2 regions of the Vreelandella sp. L-25 genome follow, and region 2 is predicted to be linked to the other one. Evidence: predicted binding sites of a transcription regulator. Region 2 holds the regulator's gene; the other holds the start of a gene.

The links. Region 2 encodes LexA, which represses DNA repair genes until DNA is damaged. Its sites were predicted from a motif close to TACTGTNTANNTANACAGTA; they were not measured.
Region 1: a site for LexA is predicted at 1,959-1,978, ahead of recN (DNA repair protein RecN). Genes of this name have one in related genera too.

Annotation. Positions count from the first base shown of each region.
Region 1 covers NZ_JBSXNH010000048.1:51,057-54,563, forward strand. Annotated here, with positions in the region: gene dnaK (molecular chaperone DnaK) at 1-1,051, opposite strand, end outside; gene grpE (nucleotide exchange factor GrpE) at 1,197-1,826, opposite strand; gene recN (DNA repair protein RecN) at 2,026-3,507, shown strand, end outside.
Region 2 covers NZ_JBSXNH010000084.1:39,837-43,343, reverse strand. Annotated here, with positions in the region: gene AC13CN_RS14105 (ribonuclease J) at 1-214, opposite strand, end outside; gene purU (formyltetrahydrofolate deformylase) at 489-1,343, shown strand; gene AC13CN_RS14095 (energy-coupling factor ABC transporter permease) at 1,362-2,033, shown strand; gene lexA (transcriptional repressor LexA) at 2,055-2,732, opposite strand; gene AC13CN_RS14085 (TetR/AcrR family transcriptional regulator) at 2,961-3,507, shown strand, end outside.

The sequences.
Region 1 (3,507 bases), on a different contig from region 2:
TCTGAACCAACGGCATGCGGGTCTGACCGCCGACCAGGATCACTTCGTCGATTTCAGACGCGGACAGGCCTGCATCTTTCAGCGCCATCTTGCACGGCTCGAGCGAACGCTGAACCAGATCTTCGACCAGCGACTCCAGCTTGGCACGGGTCACCTTCACGTTGAGGTGTTTCGGGCCAGTGTTGTCGGCGGTGATGTACGGCAGGTTCACGTCGGTCTGCTGCGCGCTGGAAAGCTCGATTTTGGCTTTCTCGGCGGCTTCTTTCAGACGCTGCATAGCTAGGTTGTCGCCAGACAGATCGATACCGCTGTCCGACTTGAACTGATCGACCAGATAGTTGATCAACGCGAGGTCGAAATCTTCACCACCCAGGAAGGTGTCACCGTTGGTTGCCAATACTTCGAACTGCGTTTCGCCATCCACGTCGGCGACTTCGATGATGGAAATATCGAAGGTACCACCACCCAAGTCGTAGACTGCGATGGTTTTGTCGCCACGGGCTTTGTCCATGCCGTAGGCCAGAGCAGCTGCGGTCGGCTCGTTGATGATACGCTTGACGTCTAGACCGGCAATGCGGCCCGCATCTTTAGTAGCCTGACGCTGGCTGTCGTTGAAGTAGGCCGGTACGGTGATGACCGCTTCGGTGACCGCTTCGCCGAGATAGTCTTCGGCGGTCTTCTTCATTTTCTTCAGCACTTCCGCGCTCACCTGCGGCGGTGCCATTTTTTTGCCTTTTACTTCTACCCACGCATCACCGTTGTCGGCTTCGGCGATTTTGTAGGGCACCATCTTGATGTCTTTTTGAACGACGTCGTCTTTGAAGCGACGGCCGATCAGACGCTTGATGGCGTAAAGAGTGTTTTCCGGGTTAGTCACGGCCTGGCGCTTGGCGGCCTGGCCTACCAGGATTTCACCGTCGTCGGTGTAGGCAATGATAGAAGGCGTGGTACGACCGCCTTCGGCGTTTTCAATGACTTTAGCGCTATCACCATCGAGCACGGCCACACAAGAGTTAGTGGTGCCCAGGTCGATTCCAATAATGCGTCCCATAGCAAAAACCTCGAATTCAGTTGTTACAAAACTAAAAAATTTGTTCTTTAAACAAGTTGCGGGCTTATCCCGCGGGGTTGACCTTTATTTGGGGGCCGCTTGCCGCATTTCAAGGGCTTTTTTTGCGGCAATGCGTCAACGCGGCTTAATTCGCTTTTTGGCTGACCACGACCATGGCAGGACGCACGAGGCGGCCGTTCAACAGATAGCCTTTCTGCATCACCTCCATCACGGTGTTGGGGTCGAGCTCTGGGTTCGGCACCATCGCCATGGCTTCATGCACCTGTGGATCGAAGGGCTCGCCCTGAGGCTCGATGCTTTCGACGCCAAACTTACTCAGCACGTCGAGCTGCATCTTGAGGGTCATGGAGACACCTTCGCGATGCGCCTCGGACGCATCGTCCTGCATGCTTTCCAGCGCTTTCTCCAAGCTATCCACCACGGGCAGCAGCTCTTTGACAAACTTCTCTAGGGCAAACTTGCGCGCCTTTTCGGCTTCTTGCTCCGCCCGGCGGCGAACATTCTGAGCTTCGGCAGCAGCCCGCAGCGCTTGGTCTTTGGCTTCCGCCAGGCTCTGCTCGAGTTCTTCTACCTGAGCGGCCAGCACGTCGGCTTCGGGGCTACCAGCGCTATCTTTCAGCGGTGCATCGTCATCGATCAGCCCTTCCAGTTCGCCTTCCACCAACCGCTCTTCGGCAGACTGGTCGGTGACCTCTGCTTCCTGCTCTTGGCGTGCCAGCTCATCTTCCAACGGGGTTTGCGGTTCTTTTGCCATGCCTTGCTCCTGAAATAAGTAACGGTGCCGGTGGCGGCCACCTGAGGTAAGTAGCGGGTGTTAACCACGTATGCAGCCTATATGGGGGCCATCAAAGCCATCTCAAGAGGGGCATTGAAGTGAGTTATCGACTACTGTATAAAACAACAATTATTGGATAAGTATCCAGCTTCTGTGCCGCACCGCCTCAGGAGGCCTTATGCTTACGCAGCTAGCGATCCAAGACTATGCGATCGTTGATCGTCTCGAACTCGACCTCACCCGTGGCATGACCGCCATTACGGGGGAAACCGGGGCGGGTAAATCCATTCTGCTGGGTGCTCTGGGGCTCTGCCTGGGCGAGCGCGCCGATGCGGGTAGCGTGCGCCACGGCTGCGAGCGAACCGACCTCTCCGCCCGTTTCGATATCCAGCACCTGCCCGCCGCTACCGAATGGCTGGTGGCCCGCGAACTGCCCGCCGACGAGTGCCTGCTGCGCCGAGTGGTGACCGCCAACGGGCGCTCCAAAGCATGGATTAACGGCCATCCAGTGACTATCGCGGATTTAAAATCCCTGGGTGAGCAGCTGATTCAAATTCATGGCCAGCATGCCCACCAAGCCTTAATGCGCGAAGAAACGCATTTGGCGCTACTGGATGACTACGCCGGTTTACGCGAACGCAGCCACCAGCTTGCTGAAACATTCCGTGAGTGGCGCAACGTTCGCCGTCGGCTGAAAAAGCTCAGCGAAGAGGGCAGCGAAGTAGAAGCCAAACGCCAGCTGCTGCGCTATCAGGTTGAAGAACTCGATCAGCTAGGCTTGGCAGAAGGAGAGCTGCAAACCCTCGAAGAGGAGCAGCACACGCTGGCCCACGCCGAAGAAACACTGCGCGAAACCCAGTTTGCCGCCGACTGCTGTGAAAGCGATGAAGGCGGTGCGCTGTCGCTACTCAACCAGGCCTACTCCCACCTCAGCGCCCTACCCGGCAGCGATAAAGGCACGCTTGCCAATACGCTCACCATGCTCAGCGACGCCCGCATTCAGGTAGAAGAGGCCGCCAGCGAGCTGCACCGCTTAGCCAGCACCACTGAATTAGATCCTGAGCGCTTGGCATGGGTGGAAGAGCGCATGGGCGATGTACACCGCATTGCCCGCAAGCACCACGTCGCCCCAGAGGAGATTTGCGCGCTGCACGCCCAGCTCAAACAGGAAGTGGCACAGTTGGAAGCCAGCGACGATGATTTAGAAGCTCTCAGCAGTCAAGTGGCCGAGTACCGCGAGCGTTACCGCAGCGAAGCCAAACAGCTCACCGAAGCACGCCAAAAGGCTGCTGTTCGCTTGGGCAAAGAGGTGCAGCAGCAGTTGGCCTTCCTGGCCATGGGCAAAGCACGTTTCGACGTGGACGTCACCCCACGCGAAACGCCTTCCCCCGAGGGCTTGGACCATGTGCAATTCCTGATCAGCGCCAACCCGGGCCAACCCGCCCGGCCGCTCACCAAAGTCGCTTCCGGTGGCGAGCTGTCGCGCATTAGCTTGGCCATTCAAGTAGTGGCAGCTTCGCATTCGACGATTCCAAGCCTAGTGTTTGATGAGGTCGACGTGGGTATCTCAGGGGCAACGGCGGAAATCGTCGGCCAACTGCTACGTAAACTAGGCGAAAACGGCCAGGTAATGACCGTAACCCACCTGCCTCAAGTGGCT
Region 2 (3,507 bases):
TAGGGCAACCCCATTTGGGCCATAGCCACGCCACCGCACCAATATGATCTTCATGACCATGGGTGATAAACAGCGCCTTAGGTGTGATCTTCAGTGCCTCTAGGGTATCGGTATTAGGTACTTGCAGCGGCGAGTTGGGCAGGTCTTGGCGAATCATCATGCCGCAATCTACGGCGATCCACTGGTCGTCGTATCCATACAGCGTAAGATTCATTCCAATTTCACCACATCCACCTAGCGGGAGTAGGCGCAGGGGCGGGCGACGACGGGGACGAAGTTGAACGCGGGATGGATGCATCAGTTATGAAAAGCCTAGAAAGTAATTCCTTAACTATACGGGAAGCGGGGGGCGGGTAACAATCATCGCGGCACCTGACCACGGTGCTTCCTCATCGTGCTTACGGTACACTACCGCCGCTAATGTGGTTTACCTGCTGGTAGGCAGGTGCTTGGCGAGCGTGCCGTTAAATACGTTAAGAGTGTTTGTTATGTCTCATTACTATCGTTTAGTTGTTTCCTGCCCAGATCAAGTGGGCATCGTGGCGCGTGTCTCAAGTTTTATTGCTCAACAAGGCGGCTCAATTACCGAAGCCAGCCAGCACTCTGACTTAGAGACTGGCCGCTTTTTTATGCGTTACGAGATTCTGGCGGATTCTCTGGGTATGTCGGCGGAAGCACTGCGCACGTCGTTTGAGCCGGTGGCGGCTGAATTTGATATGCAGTGGTCGCTGGTGGATACCCAAAAGCGCCGCCGTGTGGTGTTGATGGTGTCTCGGGAATCCCACTGTTTGGTGGACCTTCTCTACCGCTGGCAGGCAGGTGAGTTGGATTGCGATATTGTCGGCGTTATCTCTAATCACGATGATATGCGCTCGCTGACTGAATGGTATGGCATCCCTTATCATCATGTACCAGTTGACCCGGCTAATAAACAAAAGGCTTTTGAACAGGTGCAGGAGCAGATTGATGCTGCCCGCGCTGACTGCATAGTGCTAGCACGCTATATGCAAATTCTGCCACCTTCGCTTTGCGAACGGTATGCAGGGCGCGTGATTAACATTCATCACAGCTTCTTGCCTTCCTTTGCGGGTGCCAAGCCGTATCATCAAGCCTATGAGCGGGGCGTGAAACTGATTGGGGCAACTTGCCACTATGTGACAGAAGAGCTGGATGCAGGCCCTATAATTGAGCAGGACATTCACCGGGTCAGCCACTGTCACACGCCTACTGATTTGGTACGTTTTGGTCGCGATGTGGAAAAAGCGGTATTGGCGCGGGGGCTGCGTTGGCACCTAGAAGATCGCGTGCTAATTCACGGCAACAAAACGGTCGTTTTTAGCTAATCGGCAGAAGGGGGCGCTATGTCGTTTGCACAAAGCGTATTGGCACCGTGGGCACTCGTGATGACGTGGCTTTTATCGTTGGGTGTCATCGTCTGGTGCTTATGCCTGCGCCCCTGGCGGCCACTGCTTGAGGATACAGCGCTTCAGCACCGCTGGATGGCAGCTACGTTGGCCGTCATGTTGATGTGGCAATTGCGTGCGCAAGCGGTGGACTGGTTAACGCTTCACTTGGTGTTTACGGTGCTGATGACGCTAGTCTTTAAAATGCCGCTGGCGTTGATCAGCAATGTGATGGTTAATGTCGCCATGGTGGCTATTGGCAGAAACGATTGGTCGCTAATGGGGGCAAATGTGCTGGTGACAGGTATTGTGCCTGCGACCGTGACCGGTTTTGTATGGCGAATCGTTGACCGTCGGTTGCCTGATAATTTGATGGTGTTTTTATTTGCTTGTGGCTTTTTTGGAACAGCCTTGGCGACCTTAGGGGGAGGGCTATCTACTGTTGCGCTGATTATCGTAGCGGGCACTGATCCCGAGGCCGTCTATCTCGCCCAAGAGTATGCCCGCTTTTTACCGTTACTGATGCCGTCAGAGGCATTTATAACCGGTATGCTGCTGAGTATTTTGCTGGTGTACCACCCAAGCTGGGTGGCCACCTTTAATGACCACCGCTATATCGACTTGCAGTAGCCTGCCTTACAGGTTGGGCAACTAGCCAAGCGCTTGCCCATTACCACCGCGAATAACACCAACACCCACGCCTTCAATATCAAGCTGCTGAGTGCGTAGGTCGATCTCAATTGGTGCGAAATCTGCGTTCTCGGCAATCAGTGTTACTTGATGCCCTTGGCGTTTAAAACGCTTGACTGTTACTTCGTCTTCTAATCGTGCCACGACAATTTGCCCATCGCGAACGCGGTCAGTGCGATGCACGGCCAGAAGGTCGCCTTCAAGAATGCCTACATCTTTCATGGATAGGCCGCGCACCCGTAGCAGGTAATCTGCTTTAGGCGTGAAGTACTCAGCGGGCAGCGGGCAGTAACGGTCAATATGTTCAGCCGCAAGGATAGGGCTGCCAGCGGCGACCTCACCAATCACAGGAAGCCCATTGGGCAGCGGCTCATTAGTAGCAGGTGCTGCAGCCGCTGGTGTTTCAGTAAGCTCCTGCGGCTCCTGGTTAGGTAAGCGGATGCCTCGTGATGTATTGCGAATTATACGAATAGCGCCTTTGCGCTCGAGCGCACGCAAATGCTCTTCTGCTGCGTTAGGCGAGCGGAATCCCAGCGCTTTGGCAATTTCGGCGCGGGTAGGGGGGTAGCCAAGCTCACCCATGGTCTTAACAATAAAATCAAATACGTGCTGCTGACGTGCTGTGAGTGGACGCGACATACCAAACTCCAAAACAGTGAAAAGACAGTAGCTACATGTCGGCTTAATCAGTATGTGTTTAAGTATACAGTATGTTGCTCTGTCCAGTACATGACGAGTTACACCCAACCGAGACAGTCGTTAAGTGTTTAGTTAACGCTTACTACCCTTTGGATAAGAGATTGAGCCAGCAGGGGTTATGACATAGTATTCAGCTATGTTTAAAACACCTGTTTTTTGGAGGGCGCTATGGCCCAATCGGATACGGTAACGCGTATTTTAGATACTGCAGAGGTACTGTTTGCAGAGCGAGGCTTTGCCGAGACGTCGCTGCGTAATATCACCAGCAAGGCCCGGGTTAATTTGGCGGCCGTGAACTACCACTTTGGTTCCAAAAAAGCGCTAATTCAAGCGGTGTTTTCCCGCTATCTCGATCCATTTTCAGAGCGTTTTCACACCGCACTGGACGAGCTAGAAGCTCACTATCAAGGCCAGCCTATTCCTCTAGAAGTGCTGTTAGAGACCATGGCCACTACGGTACTGGCAGTGCCCGCCGAACGTAATAGCCTGAAGGTATTTATGCGGCTACTAGGGTTAGCCTACAGTCAGGCGCAAGGGCATCTGCGTCGCTATATTCAGCAGCAGTATGGCGATGTATTTACCCGTTTTACCGAGCTGGTGCGTAAAGCCACGCCTGAGCTGCCGGACGCCGAGCGCTTTTGGCGGCTACACTTTATGCTAGGCACAGTGATATTTACGCTCTCAGGACTGGATGCCCTGCGTGATATTGCTGCAA